Regions from separate parts of the Polymorphospora sp. NPDC051019 genome, predicted to be linked through region 3. Evidence: riboswitches for the same ligand, from Rfam matches in the RefSeq annotation. Region 3 holds a riboswitch; each other region holds the start of a gene.

Region 1 (4,888 bases), on a different contig from region 3:
ACTCGACGTCGGCCGAGTGCTCGCGCGAGGTGATCGCGATCAGGCCGTGGCCGCGCTCCTTGACGAGCTGGGCGAACTCCACGATCGCCCCGTTGACCCCGGAGTTGGAGGCGACGACGAAGACGTCGGCGGGGCTCACCGGCAGCAGGTCGAGCAGGCGGTGGGCGACGGCCGGGTCGCGTTCGAGGGTCGGCCCGAGCACGCTCGGCGACTCACCGCCGTGGATCACCACGTCGCGCAGCGCCACCCGGTTGGTGGGCACCAGTCCCCCGGCCCGGCCGGCGATCTCCATGGCGAGCGCCTCGGAGTGGCCGGTGCCGAAGGCGTGCACCACCCCGTCGGCGGCCAGCGCCGCGGCGATCAGGTCGGCGGCCCCTTCGACGGCTTCGCGCTGGCCGGCGGAGACCCGGTCGATCGTCGACCGGACGACGGACAGGTAGGCATCGGCGCTGAGGGTCATCGGTCCTCCGGGTTCATCGGTTGGCGGCGATCCAGTCCACGGCGAAGTCGACGGCGGCCCGCTGGCGCATCAGCCGGCACCGGGCGGCACCGACCTCGCCGAACCGGACCGCGCCGGTCCCGTCCAGGTCGGCGCCGAGCAGTTCGAAGTCGCCCTCGTCGAGGTCGACGTCGTCCCACCAGCTCCATTCCCGGCCGCCGGCGCCGGTCAGCACGGCGGCGCCGAGGCGCTCCCGGGGCGGGTCCGGCTGCCGGTATTCGGCCAGGTGCAGCGAGGTGTTGGAGTCGTGGCCGACGCCGAGCAGCAGCACGTCGGCGTCGAGGTCGTAGAGCCGGCCCAGCGGTGAGGCGTCGCCGAGCATCCCGGCCCGCGGGTGGTCGGCGACGAGGTCGCCGGCCCGGGCGCCGAGGGCCGCGAACGACACCTGCGGGTGGTCGCTGCGCCGGGCTCCCGGCGACGTACGCACCAGTTCGGCGAGCGCCCCCATCCAGCGGCTCGGCGTCACGGCCGGGTCGAAGCCCGGCATCTCGTCGCGGATGGTCGCCCACCAGTGCTCCGGTACGGGCGGGTTGCGCCAGTTCGCCGGGTCGGAGTTGTCCGGGGTGTGGGTCGGCACGACCAGGGTGCCGTCCGGGCCGAGCACGTCCCGCAGGGCCAGTACGACGGTCTGCGGGCCGCCGCACACCCAGCCGAGCGGGCGCATCGAGGCGTGTACGACGAGCACCGATCCGGGCCGTACGCCGAGCCGGACGAGGTCCGCGGCGAGCATGGCGCGGGTGAGCGGGGCCGCCTGGGTGATCTCCACTCCCGCCACGGTACGTCGGCTACCCGTACTGCTGTTTCGGCGGGTCCACCTGGCGCCAGGACTCGACCTGGAGGTAGGGGATGTCCTCGCCGTTGACCGGGTCGGTCATGACGCGGTCGGTGTAGCCGCCGACCACCTCGACCCAACTGTCGGCGGGCAGCCCGACCGGAACGTTGCCGCTCATCCCGAGTTTGATCGGCCGCCCGTCGGCGGCGCAGCAGGACAGGATCATCCGGGCCAGGATCGGTTCGCCGCCCGGCCCCTCGGCGAGGAAGCCGGTGAGCTGCACGGTCCGGCCGGTCAGCGAGGCGCCGCCGTCGAAGATCGCCCGGGACGCGTAGTCGAGCACGCTGATCTTCGCCGGGTCACCCTCGGGCAGCGGCGGGTAGCTGTCGGCCCGCTGGCTGGATAGCGCGGTGCCGGCCTGGCCGGCGGCGAACGAGCCGAGCGCCGGCGGGGCGACCAGCAGCAGGCCGAGCACCGGTGCGATCAGCAGCCAGCCGACGCGCGGCTCGTGGTGCCCCTTGCCCCCGTGCTCGTGGCCGTGGTCGTCGTGCTCGTGGTCGTGCCCGGCGCCGGTGGTGCCCGGCCGGGGGCGCAGGTCGTGCAGCAGCGTCATCACCGCGACTGCGACCAGCAGGACACCGGAGGCGATCAGGAACGGCCGCAGCCCCTCCTTGACGTAGCGCAGGTACATGTCGGTGAAGCTGGCCTTGAGTACCGAGCCGCCGAGCAGCAGCAGCACCACGGCCTGGGCCCGCCGGTTCATCGCCGTCCTCCGCTCACAGCAGCACCACACCGACCCCGACGGCCACCAGTACGGCCACCACGAAGGTGGCCGGGGCGAACCGGAACGCGAACCGCCGGCCAAAGACGCCGGCCTGCATCGACACCAGCTTGAGGTCCACCATCGGGCCGACGACCAGGAAGACCAGCCGGGAGGTCAGCGAGAACTGCGACAGCGACGCGGCGACGAAGGCGTCGGCCTCCGAGCAGATCGACAGCAGCACGGCGAGCACGGCCAGCACCAGCACCGACAGCACCGGGTTGTCGGCGACCAGTTGCAGCCAGCGCTCCGGCACCAGCACGTTGATGCAGGCCGCCGCCATCGCGCCGAGCACCAGGAAGCCGCCGGCGTGCACCACGTCGTGGCGTACGGCCGCCCAGAACGCCCGGCCCTTGGACATGCCGTCGAGTTCGGGTCGGTGCGGCAGCCGGATCCAGTCGGCGCGGCCCAGCCGCAGCCACAACCAACCCATGATCATCGCGACGACGATGCTGGCCAGGCCGCGGGCGACCACCATCTCCGGGCTGCCGGGAAAGGCGACGGCGGTCGAGGCGAGCACGATCGGGTTGATCGCCGGCGCGGCGAGCAGGAACGCCAGGGCGGCGGCGGGGGTGACCCCGCGCCGGATCAGCGAGCCGGCGATCGGCACCGCGCCGCACTCGCAGCCGGGCAGGACCACGCCGGCGGCGCTGGCCACCGGTACGGCCAGGGCCGGGTGTCGCGGCAGCGCCCGGGCCCAGAACGAGCGGGGCACGAAGACCGCGATCACGGCCGAGAGCACGACGCCGAAGACCAGGAACGGCACCGCCTGCACCATGACCGAGACGAACACGGTCGTCCAGGTCTGCAGGCGCGGGCTGGAGATCGCGGTCGAGAGCGGCCCCCGGAAGACCACCAGCAGGAGCAGCAGCGCGGCGAGCACCTCGACCGAGCCGATCCGGTCGCCGAGGAGCGGGCGGCGCGGTGGTGGTCCGGGGTCGGGCGGGCCGCCGCCCGCCGGTCCGGTGCCGCTGGCGGGACCGGCCCCCGTGGTGTCGGGGGCGGCATTGGCCGTGGTCACTGAAGGCTGGTCCCTTCACTACGGACGGTCGCGGTGGGGGCAGACCACCCTACCGCGCGACCAGGTGTCGGGGGCCACATCCGACCTCGGCGCTGTCGCGAAATCACCGTCGGTGCTAGCGTCGGCGCCACAACTTCATATCCGACAGGGGAGCGCACAGCGCTGAGAGTGCGGGACACCACCGCAGACCCTCGAACCTGATCTGGGTAATGCCAGCGCAGGGAGTTCGGTCGATTCTCCAGCCGCGCCACGACCGTCCGGTCGTGGCGTGCGTCTTGCCTGGTTCGCTCGAAGAACTGGGAGGCACAGCCATGACACAACCCACCGCCAGCCGCTGGCGTACGGTCGACATCGTCGTCGCGTCGGTGATCGCCGTCGCGTTCGGCGTCATCTTCTGGGCCTGGAACCTCGTGTGGAGCGCCACCGACCCCGCCTTCGCCTTCTTCCCGGGGGCCCAGGGCATCATCTACGGCATCTGGCTGCTGCCCGGCGTGATCGGCGGGCTGGTGATCCGCAAGCCGGGGGCGGCGTTCTACTGCGAGTTCCTCGCCGCGTTCATCTCGGTGATCCTCGGCAGCCAGTGGGGTGCCCTGGCCATCGTGCAGGGCGCCTTCCAGGGCCTCGGTGCGGAGGCCGCGTTCCTCGCGTTGCGTTACCGCTCCTTCAAGCTGCCGGTGGCCGTGGTCTCCGGCGCGCTCGCCGGCCTGGCCGCCGCGGTCTTCGACCAGATCCGCTACTACGCCGGCTACGACCTCGTCTCGTTCCGGATCCCGATGTTCGTCTTCACCGTGATCAGCGCCGCCGTGATCGCCGGTGCCGGCGGCTGGGCGCTGACCCGGGCGCTGGCCCGGACCGGGGCCCTGGATCGCTTCCCGGCCGGCCGCGAGCGGACCGCCGTCTGAACCGGATGCACCGATCAAGGACCGGGTACGCGGCGGCGCCCGCGTACCCGGACTCGGCCTGGACCGGCGGCCCGGCACCCGGCGACCCGGCACCCGGCGGCCCGGTGGGGCGCCGGTGAGCACCGTCGAGCTGCGCGGCTTCGGGTGGCGGCACGCCGGCCGTAGGGCGTGGGCGGTCCGCGGCCTCGACCTGCGCGTCGAGCACGGCGAGCGGGTGCTGCTGCTCGGCCCGTCCGGGGCCGGCAAGAGCACCCTGCTCGCCGCGCTCGCCGGGCTGCTCGCCGAGGACTCCGGCGAGCAGGAGGGCACCGTCGAGATCGACGGGCTCGACCCGCGCAAGTCGCGGGAGCGGGTCGGCATCGTCTTCCAGGACCCGGAGAGCCAGCTCGTGATGGCGCGCTCCGGTGACGACGTGGCGTTCGGGCTGGAGAACCGGGGGGTGCCGGCCGGCGAGATCTGGCCCCGGGTCGACGAGGCGCTGCACCGGGTCGGTTTCCCCTACGACCGGGACCGGCCGACCGCCGCGCTGTCCGGCGGCGAGCAGCAGCGGCTCGCCCTGGCCGGCGTCCTCGCCCTGCGCCCCGACCTGCTGCTGCTCGACGAACCGACGGCCAACCTCGACCCGGCCGGCGCGGCGCTGGTACGCGACGCGCTCGATCGCGCGGTCGGCCGGGACACCACGATGATCCTGGTCGAGCACCGGGTGGCCGACGCGCTGCCGCTGGTCGACCGGGTGGTGGTGCTGGCGCCGGCCGGCGGCGTGACCGCCGACGGCGCACCGGATCAGATCTTCGCCAGCCACGGCGACACGCTGGCCGACGGCGGGGTGTGGGTGCCCGGCCGGCAGGTCCCGGCCCGCCGGGCCACGACGGCA
Region 2 (4,888 bases), on a different contig from region 3:
GTCGTCGGAGGTGTACGGCAGCACGGTGAACCCGTCGGCGACCAGGCATTCGGCGGCGGCGAGGAGTTCCACCCCGTCCGGCAGCAGGGTGCGCTCGTCCCCGATGACCTCCAGCTTCACCCAGTCCGTCTCGAACGCCTCGCGGGCCAGGTGGGCGACCTTCACCGCCTCGGTGGCGGTGTAGCAGCCGGCGGTGTTCGGCAGCAGCCGTACCCCGCACCGGTCGAGCAGGTCGAGCAGCCCGCCCTGCATGGTGGCGGCGGTGTCGACCCGGCGCAGCGCGAGCGTGACCAGTTCGGTGCCGGACGCCCGGATGGCCCGTTCCAGCACGTGGAGGTTCGCGGCACCGCCGGTGCCGAGGATCAGTCGCGAGGTGAAGGTCTGCCCGCCGAGTTCGAACGACGACACCGCGATCAGCCGCCCTGGGCCGCGGTCAGCACCTCGACCCGGTCGCCGGGCCGCAGCGTGGTCGCCGGCCAGGCGCCCCTCGGCACCACCTCGCCGTTGACGGCCACCGCCACACCGCGGTGCTGGGTGGTCGACGCGGCGACGACCGCGGCGACGGTCGTACCGGCTGCGAAGGGGCGGGTGGCCCCGTTGACGGTGAGTTCGATCGGATCGTCCGGCACGGGTGTGCCTCCGCTCTCAGTTCGGCGTCGGATCGGTGGTGAAGCGGGCCGGCCCGAACGGGTCCAGCACCGGGTCGGGGACCCCGGTCGTGACGAGGTCCGCGACCAGGTCGGCGGTCAGCGGCGTCAGCACGATGCCGTGCCGGTAGTGCCCGGTGGCCACGACCACTCCCGGCCGGCCGGGCAGCGCACCGATGATCGGGGCGTTGTCCGGCGTACCGGGCCGCCAGCCGACCCGGGTCTCGGTGAGGTGGTATTCGGCGATCTCCGGCAGCAGGTCGGTCGCGGCCCGCAGCAGATCGAGTACGGCCCCCGCCGTGACGGTGTCATCGAGCCGTTCCTCGACGGTCGCCCCGACCACCACTTCGCCGTCGGCGCGCGGCACGAGGTAGACGTGCCGCCGGTCGGCGTAGCCCCGGATCACGTGCTGGAAGCCGGGCGCGGCACCGTCCGGCGCGCGCAGGCGCAGCACCTGGCCCTTGACCGGCCGGACCGGCACGCCGGCCAGTGCGGCCGCGCCGACGCCGTTGGCGACCACCACCGTGCCCGCGTCCACCGTGGACAGATCAGTGACCGTGGTCGGCTCGACGCGTACCCCGGCCCGCCGCGCCGCCGCCGCGAGGGCGACGACCAGGCGCCGGGGGTCGACCTGGTGGTCGTCGGGCGCATACCCGCCACCGCGCACCCGCGGCGAGAGCCCGGGCTCGCGGGCCCGCAACTCCGCCGGGCGCAGCACCGTGATCGGCAGCCCCAGCCCCCGCTGGTACGTCCACAGCCGCTCCGCCTCGGCCAGGTCGTCGGCGGTGAGGGCCACCACGAGGGTGCCCTCGTCGCGATAGCCGACCTCGGTGCCGGCGGCCCGCGCGAGTTCGGCGGCGAAGCCGGGCCAGCGGGCGGCGGAGGCGACCAGCAGCGAGGTCAGCTCCTCCTCGCCGAAGTACGCCTCGGCCACCGGGGCCAGCATCCCGGCCGCCACGTCCGACGCACCCGAACCGGGGGCCGGGTCGTGGACGACCACGCTCATCCCCCGGGCGGCGCAGCGCCATGCGATGGCGAGTCCGATCGGCCCGGCGCCGACGACGGCGACGTCCGGCCTCATCGGACGGCCGTGATCGCGGCGAGCAGTTCGGCGGTGGCCCGGGCCGGGTCGGCGGCCGACGAGACGGCGCCGACGACGGCCACGCCGTACGCGCCGGCCGCGACGAGTTCCGGGGCGCTGGCCGCGGTCACCCCGCCGATCGCGATGACCGGCACGTCGACCGCGCCGGCCACCGCGGCGATCCCGGCCGGCCCGATCGGGGCCGGCAGCCCGTCCTTGGTCGACGTCGGGTAGCAGGGCCCGACGCCGAGATAGGTCGCCCCGGCCGCCACCGCCGCCCGCCCCGCCTCCCCGGTACGCGCGGTGGCGCCGAGCACCGCGTCCGGGCCGAGCACCCGGCGGGCCGCGTCGACGGGCAGGTCGAGCGCGCCCACGTGGCCGCCGGCGGCGCCGACCGCGAGCGCGACATGCAGGCGGTCGTTGACCAGGCAGGTCGCTCCGGCCGCCGCGCACAGGTCGGTGACCCGGCCGGCCAGGTCGTACGCCTCCCGGTCGCTCGCCAGGTCCTCGACCCGGACCTGTACGACGAGTTCGGCGCCGGCGGCGGACAGGGCGGCCCGTACGACGGCGAGCGGATCCCGGCCCGGCCGGGTGTCGGTCACGAGATGCAGTCGTCCGAAAGACGGCACAGCAGCACTCCTCCCTGCGCCGGCATTACCCGGATCAGGTTCGACGGTCGGGGGCTGCAGCCCCCCTCTCAGCCCGGTGCACCGGGCTCCCGTGGGTCACTTCCGCGACCGAGAGTACGTCTGCCGTCCGGTCCCCGTAAAGGGGGGACCAGGTCAGAGCAGGGTGGCGAGCGCCTCCCGGTCTTCGGCGGACGGCTCCCAGGCACCGGCCCGCGCGTTGGCGCGTACCTGGTCGGGGGTGGTCGCCCCGGCGATCACGGAGGTGACCGCGGGGCGGGCGGCGAGCCCGCCGATGGCGACGTCGAGCAGGTTGCGGCCGCGCTCCGCGGCGAACTTCTCCAGTGACTCGATCAGGTCCCAGGGCGCGGCGGCCAGCCGCTTGGCCCACCGGTCCTCGGCCAGCCGGGTGCCCTGCGGCGCGCTCTCGCCCCGCCGGTACTTGCCGCTGAGCAGGCCACTGGCCAGCGGGAAGAACGGCAGGAGGCCCAGCCCGAACCGCTCGCAGGCCGGCACGACCTCGGTCTCGGCGTCCCGTTCGATGAGGCTGTAGTGGTTCTGGGCGCTGACGAACCGGGTCAGGTTCCGGGTCCGGGCGGTCCACTCGGCGTCGGCGATCTGCCAGCCGGCGAAGTTGGAGTTGCCGAGGTAACGGACCTTCCCGGCGCGGACGAGATCGTCGAGCGCCGACAGCGTCTCCTCGATCGGCGTCGCCGGATCGGGCTCGTGCATCTGGTAGAGGTCGATGTGGTCGGTGCCGAGCCGGCGCAGCGACGCCTCGACGGCCCGGACGATGTACCGGCGGGCTCCGCGGGCACCCCGGTCGGCGCCGTTGGCCCCCTCCATGTTCATGCCGAACTTGGTGGCCACCACCACCTCGTCCCGGCGCCCGCGCAGGGCCGCGCCAAGCTGCTCCTCGGAGGCGCCGTGCGGGTTGCCGTAGATGTCGGCGGTGTCGAAGAGGTTGATCCCGGCGTCGATCGCGGCGTCCACGACCGCCTTCGTGCCGGCGGCGTCGAGCTTGCGTCCGAAGTTGTTGCAGCCGATGCCGACCACGGACACCACGAGCCCGGAGTCACCCAACCGGCGGTAGCGCATCTCAGTCATGTCGCGAGCCTATGCGGGACGGTGTCAGGCGACGTCCCAGACCGGTTCGGGCACCTCGACCACCTCGCCGTCGCCGCGGAAGAGGACGAAGCGGTCGAACGACCGGCTGAACCACCGGTCGTGGGTCACCGCCACCACCGTGCCGTCGAAGGCCCGCAGCCCCTCTTCGAGTGCCTCGGCGCTGGCCAGGTCGAGGTTGTCGGTCGGCTCGTCGAGCAGCAGCAGGGTCGCCCCGGACAGCTCCAGCAGCAGCACGAGGAACCGGGCCTGCTGACCGCCGGACAGCGTGCCGAACCGCTGGTCGCCCTGCCCGGCCAGCTCGTAGCGGCCCAGCGCCGCCATCGCCGCGTGCCGGTCCATCCCGTCCCGGTGGTCGTCGCCGCGCCACAACACCTCGACCAGGGTCTTCGCCATCAGTTCCGGCCGGTCGTGGGTCTGTGAGAAGTGACCGGGCCGCACCCGGGCCCCGAGCCGTACAACACCGTTGTGCGCGACCGGCGCCAGTGTCACCCCGACGTCGACCGGCACGTTCGCCGGGTCGGGGTCGGTGCCGCCGCGGGCGAGCAGCCGCAGGAAGTGCGACTTCCCGGTGCCGTTGGCGCCGAGGACCGCGACCCGGTCGCCGTACCAGATCTCCACGTCGAACGGGTACGTCAGGCCGTCGAGTTCGAGCTGCTCGCACATGACGGCCCGCTTGCCGGTACGGCCGCCGGTGAGCCGCATCCGGACGGCCTGGTCCTTCGGCGGCAGCGGCGGCGGGCCGGCCTCCTCGAACTTGCGCAGCCGGGTCTGCGCCGCCTGGTAGCGCGACGCCATCCCGTCGTTGTACGCGGCCTTCTGCTTGTACATCAGCATCAGCTCACGCAGCTTCTGGTGCTCCTCGTCCCATCGCCGCCGACGTTCCTCGAGCTGGTCGTGGCGGGCGACCCGGGCCTCGTGCCAGCTCGCGAACCCGCCCGGGTGGGTCCAGGCGCTGCCGCCCTCGACGGCGACGACCCGGTCGGCGGTCTGGGCCAGCAACTCCCGGTCGTGCGAGACGTAGAGCACGGACTTGGCCGACTCGCGCAGCCGCCGTTCGAGCCACCGCTTGCCGGGTACGTCGAGGAAGTTGTCCGGCTCGTCGAGGAGCAACACCTCGTCGGTGCCACGGAGCAGCAGTTCGAGCGCGAACCGCTTCTGCTGCCCGCCGGAGAGGGTGCGCACGGGTCGGTCCCGGACGGCGTCCCACGGCTGGTCGAGCACGATCGTGGCGACGGTGTCGAAGACCACCTCGGCCTCGTACCCGCCGGTCTCGCCCCAGGCGGCCAGCGCGTCGGCGTACGCCATCTGCGCCTTGCCGGCCGCGTTGCTGTACTTGCCGCGCGCCTCGGCGGTGCGCAGCGCCGCCTCGGTGGCGACCAACCGCCGGCCGGCGTCCCGAAGCACCG
Region 3 (4,888 bases):
CACCGGCGGGGACGGGTTGGACCAGACCGCGCCCGAGTTCCGGGGCATCCCGTTCGACTGGCCGGCGTTCATCAACGCGGCGATCACCCTGTTCCTCACCGCCGCGGTGCTCTACTTCCTGGTGGTCATGCCGATGAACAAGCTCGCCGAGCGGCGCAAGCGGGGCGAGGAGCCGCCGCCCGCGGCGCCGAGCGAGGAGGTCAAGCTCCTCACCGAGATCCGCGACGCCCTGGTCGCCGCCGGCCGGGTGCCGGGCCGCGACAGCGACGCCCTCGACCGCCTGATCAACCGGGAGCAGCCGCCGGCCCAGCGCTGACGCCGGGGCGCCGACCATTGTCGAACACCTGTTCGATAGGGTCCGCGCATGGAGCAGCGAAAGCACTGGTGGAACGGCAAGTGGGGACGACTTGCCCGGCGTGACGTCTACCTTCGCGCCGACGGCGACCGGTGGCACGTGGAGCAGCGCGCGGGGGGCGCCGAGGGCGTCTCCCGCTTCTACGAGTTCGACAGCGAGGACGACGCCCTCGACGCCGTACGCGCCCTGCTCGACGGTCCCGGCACCTGGCGGGAACTCTCCGCCCGCCCGACCGCCTGGTGAACGGGACGGCCCGGTGAAGGGAATGGCCCGGTGGGCGCGGCCGCCGGGTTTGGCGGCATCCGCCCGGGGTACCGAGGCGCCATGCGAGCACCAGTCGATCCGCCGTTCGCCGAGGTCGAGTCCGGAATGCGCGTCGTCGACGCGACCGGGGCGGAGATCGGCCGGGTCGCCGCGTCCCGGCCCGGCGACCCCAACGCGGTGACGCTGCAGGCGCCGCCGGACGGCGCCGGTGAGGGCCTGTCCGAGGTCGAGACACCGGCGGCGCCGGACGTGCCCCCGGATGCCGCCGCCCGCCTGCTCCGGGCCGGATACCTGCGCGTCGACGGCACTCCCGACCACTACGTGGCGGCCGACCAGATCGCCGAGGTGACCGGCGACGTCGTACTGCTCAAGGTCAGGACGGATCAGCTGACGTCCGGACGCTGAGCGGCTGCGGTTCGGTGCGCTCCGGCGTCGTGGCCGGCTTCGGCGCGGGCGGCTCGGCGGCGACGCGGTTGCGGCTACGCATCAGCAACAGCATGAACCCACCGGCGACCAGCCCCCAGAACGCCGCCCCGATCCCCAGCACCGACAGGCCGGACGCGGTCACCACGAAGGTCACCGCCGCCGCCTCCCGCCCCTCGGGCGCGGCCACCGCCGCGGCGAGGGCGGAGGCCAACGCACCCAGCAGCGCGAGCCCGGCCACCGCCTCGACCAGCACCGGCGGGGAGAGCAGCACGAACGCCGTGGCCAGCCCGGCCGTCAGCCCGAGTACGACGTAGCCGATGCCCGACGTCATCGCGGCGATCCACCGGCGGTCCCGGTCGGGGTGGGCGTCCGGGCCGGCCACCAGGGCGGCGGTGATCGCGGCGAGGTTGATGACGTGACCACCGGCGGGCGCCGTCAGGCCGCTGGCGATCCCGGTGCCGACCAGGATCGGGCGCAGCGGCGCCCGGTAGCCGTAGTTGGACAGGACCGCCATGCCGGGCACGTTCTGCGAGGCCATCGTGACGACGAAGAGCGGCAGGGCGACGCTGACCAGGGCGGACACGTTCCAGGTCGGCGCGGTGAACTCGAGGACCGGCAGCAGGGCCGCCCCGGTCAGGCCGCCGGGCGGGCCGGACACCGCGATCGCGGCGACGGCCACGACGAGCGCGGCGGGCACCGCCCACCGGCGGGCGAACCGGGTCAGCAGCGCCCAGGTGAGGATCACCGGCGCCGCCATCAGCGGTACGTCGATCAGCGCCCGGACCGGGGCGATGCAGAGGCTGAGGAGTACGCCGGCCAGCATGGCACTGGCGATCGGCTGCGGGATGGCGGCGATCCAGCGCCCGAGTGCCGGGAACAGGCCCGCCGCCACGATGAGCAGCGCCGAGACCAGGAACGCGCCCACGGCCGCCGGGAACCCGCCCTCGACCGCCCCGGTCGACACCAGCAGGGCGGCCCCCGGGGTGGACCACGCGACGCTGATCGGCAGCCGGTGGCGCAGGCTCAGCCAGATCGCCACCAGCCCCATCACCACACAGAGGGCGAAGAGACCGGAGGCGGCCTGTCGCTCGGTGGCGCCCACGGCGCGCAGCCCGGCGAGCACCACCGCGAAAGAGCTGGCGAAGCCGACGAGGGCGGTCACCACACCGGCCAGCACCGGTTGCGCCAGGCGTTCCATCGACGGTCCTCCCCATGACCAGGCCGTTCCGCAAACGGAACGCTCCGGTCATGCACCATAGCCGGATGGATTCGCGTCGTACAAGCCGCCGACCGGCGGTCGACGGAGGCGGCGAGGGCGCCGAGGTCGGCCGGCGGGTCCGCGAACTCCGGGAGGCGCGGGGCGTCTCCCTCTCCGCCCTGTCCCGACGCGCCGGCGTCGGCAAGGCGACCCTGTCCGGCCTGGAGAACGGCACCCGCAACCCGACCCTGGAGACGCTCTACGCGGTGACGGCCGAACTCGGGGTTCCGCTGGCCGCCGTACTCGCCGCCCCCGGCACGGATGCCGCGACGATCCGCGGTACGGCGGTCGAGGCGACCCTGCTCCAGGTCTTCGACGAGGGCGACGTCACCTTCGAGCTCTACCGGATGCGGGTGCCGCCCGGACCACCGCAGACCTCACCGGCACACCAGCGGGGTGTGACCGAACACGTCACCATCTTCAGTGGACTGCTCCGGGCCGGCCCCGTCGGCGCGCCCGCCCTCGCCGGCACCGGCCAGCACATCACCTGGATCTCCGACGTACCCCACGTCTACGGCGCGGTCGGCAACGACGAGGTCCACGCGAGCCTGCTGATCCGCTACCCCGGCCGGTCGCGACGCCCGTAGCCGGGCCACCCGGTCTCACGGCTCGTACCCGGCCCGCGGGCTGGATACGATGTCGGCAGTGACACGGGGTGCCCGCCCTTCGAGCGGGCTGAGATCACACCCGTCGAACCTGATCTAGTTCGTACTAGCGAAGGGATGTCCGGGTGAGCCCACGCCTGTCCGCCATTGCCCGGTGCGCCGCCGCTCCCTTCAGGAAGGCGTGCGGCCATGCACCCGACTGACCCGACCGACCACCGGCAGACACCACGCGTCCTCTCCATCGCGGGTACGGACCCGACCGGCGGCGCCGGAATCCAGGCGGACCTGAAGAGCATCGCCGCCAACGGCGGATACGGCATGGCGGTGGTCACCGCCCTGGTCGCCCAGAACACCATGGGAGTCCGCTCGGTGCACATCCCGCCGGTCGAGTTCCTCACCGAACAACTCGACTCGGTCAGCGACGACGTCGAGATCGACGCCGTGAAGATCGGAATGCTCGCCAACTCGACCATCATCGAAGCGGTCGCCGACTGGCTCCGCCGGCAGCGGCCGCCGGTCGTGGTCCTCGACCCCGTCATGGTCGCCACCAGCGGCGACCGGCTGCTCGACGAGCGCGCGGTCGACGCGATCCTGGACCTCGTCCGGCACGCCGACCTCGTCACGCCCAACATCCCCGAACTCGCCGTCCTCGCCGACGAGCCCACGGTCTCCCGGTGGAACGACGTACTCGAGCAGGCACACCGGGTGTCCGCCACGTACGGCGTCACCGTCCTGGCCAAGGGCGGGCATCTCGCCGACGGGTCGGCCTCCGACGCCCTGGTCGACGCCGGCGGGCGACTGTCCGGCGGCCGGGACCTCTTCGAGTTCCCCGGTGAGCGGATCGAGACGACCAACACCCACGGCACCGGCTGCTCGCTGTCGTCGGCGCTGGCGACCCTGCGCCCGCAGGCACCCGGCTGGGAGCATGCCGTCGACCGGGCGAAGCGCTGGCTGACCGAGAGCATCACCCACGGCGCGGCCCTGCGGGTCGGCCACGGCAACGGCCCGATCAGCCACTTCGCCGGCCTGTGGGCCGGCCAAGACGGAGCGTGGTCCTAGCCCGTACCGGCCACACCACGCTCACCGAGCAGCGCGAGCAACCTGTCGTGCGGGACGGCATACCTGACGTGGCCGTTGAACCCGACCGTGGTCGTCGCCATGAACAGCGAGTTCAGCAGCGCCTCCTCGGTCGCCTCGAGGACGGCGGTGAACAACGGATCCACATCGGACTCCGGCAGCACCGGCAGGCCCGGTTCGGCCGTGGCGAACGCCAGCGCGTAGTCTCCGCTGCCGCTGGTGAAGTCCGACCCGACCCGGCCCATCGCGAAGATGGCGCGCCGGGCGAGGCGGCCGAGCTGGCGCGCGTCCAGGCGGGCGTCGGTCGCGACCACGATGACGCAGGAGTTGCCCGGATGCTCCGCGGCCGCCCCAGGCGCCGCTCCTGGCGTCGCCGGTGCCACCGGTACGCCCATCCGCTCGCGCGACACCGGCACCCCGCACACCCGCAGTACGCCGGAGAAGTTCGACTGGACGAGGACACCGACGGTCGCCGCTCCGCGCGAGGTCGTGGTCACCCGTGACGACGTACCGATTCCGGCCTTGAACCCCAGGGCGCCGGTGCCGGTGCCGGCGCCGACACACCCCTCGCCCGGCAGCCCACCGGTGGCACCGTGCAGGGCGGCGAGCACGTGTTCCTCGGTCACCGGCCGCGCCCGGATGTCGGAGAGGAAGCCGTCGTTGGTTTCGGCGACCACCGGGTTCACCGACTGCGCGTCCTCCCGCCCGGGCAACCCCAGCAGGTACGTCACCAACGCGTCCGCGACCCGGAACGTCGACAGGGTCGCGGTCAGCAACACCGGTGTCTCGATCTCGCCCAGCTCGGCTACCTGGGTCGAGCCCACGATCTTGCCGTACCCGTTCCCGACCGACAGCCCGGCCGGCAGCGCCGCCCGGGTGAACAGCTGCTCCGGTACGACCGCG

Evidence for each region. Region 3 has a riboswitch for thiamine pyrophosphate ahead of thiD (bifunctional hydroxymethylpyrimidine kinase/phosphomethylpyrimidine kinase). Riboswitches for the same ligand answer to the same signal wherever they lie in the genome.
Region 1: it holds a riboswitch for thiamine pyrophosphate, as region 3 does, so the genes downstream of both, AB0M79_RS07390 (ECF transporter S component) here and thiD (bifunctional hydroxymethylpyrimidine kinase/phosphomethylpyrimidine kinase) in region 3, are expected to answer to the same signal.
Region 2: it holds a riboswitch for thiamine pyrophosphate, as region 3 does, so the genes downstream of both, thiE (thiamine phosphate synthase) here and thiD (bifunctional hydroxymethylpyrimidine kinase/phosphomethylpyrimidine kinase) in region 3, are expected to answer to the same signal.

What each region holds. Positions count from the first base shown of each region.
Region 1 is NZ_JBFBCH010000003.1:80,400-85,287, reverse strand. It holds gene AB0M79_RS07410 (SIS domain-containing protein) at 1-460, opposite strand, end outside; gene AB0M79_RS07405 (AAC(3) family N-acetyltransferase) at 474-1,265, opposite strand; gene AB0M79_RS07400 (TIGR03943 family protein) at 1,285-2,034, opposite strand; gene AB0M79_RS07395 (permease) at 2,048-2,989, opposite strand; TPP riboswitch at 3,249-3,354, shown strand; gene AB0M79_RS07390 (ECF transporter S component) at 3,424-4,014, shown strand; gene AB0M79_RS07385 (ABC transporter ATP-binding protein) at 4,130-4,888, shown strand, end outside.
Region 2 is NZ_JBFBCH010000004.1:398,572-403,459, reverse strand. It holds gene AB0M79_RS11045 (thiazole synthase) at 1-414, opposite strand, end outside; gene thiS (sulfur carrier protein ThiS) at 414-614, opposite strand; gene thiO (glycine oxidase ThiO) at 646-1,728, opposite strand; gene thiE (thiamine phosphate synthase) at 1,725-2,357, opposite strand; TPP riboswitch at 2,352-2,459, opposite strand; gene AB0M79_RS11025 (aldo/keto reductase) at 2,511-3,452, opposite strand; gene AB0M79_RS11020 (ATP-binding cassette domain-containing protein) at 3,486-4,888, opposite strand, start outside.
Region 3 is NZ_JBFBCH010000009.1:278,980-283,867, forward strand. It holds gene mscL (large conductance mechanosensitive channel protein MscL) at 1-316, shown strand, start outside; gene AB0M79_RS18800 (hypothetical protein) at 365-598, shown strand; gene AB0M79_RS18805 (hypothetical protein) at 680-1,024, shown strand; gene AB0M79_RS18810 (benzoate/H(+) symporter BenE family transporter) at 993-2,243, opposite strand; gene AB0M79_RS18815 (XRE family transcriptional regulator) at 2,309-2,890, shown strand; TPP riboswitch at 2,945-3,043, shown strand; gene thiD (bifunctional hydroxymethylpyrimidine kinase/phosphomethylpyrimidine kinase) at 3,098-3,967, shown strand; gene AB0M79_RS18825 (P1 family peptidase) at 3,964-4,888, opposite strand, start outside.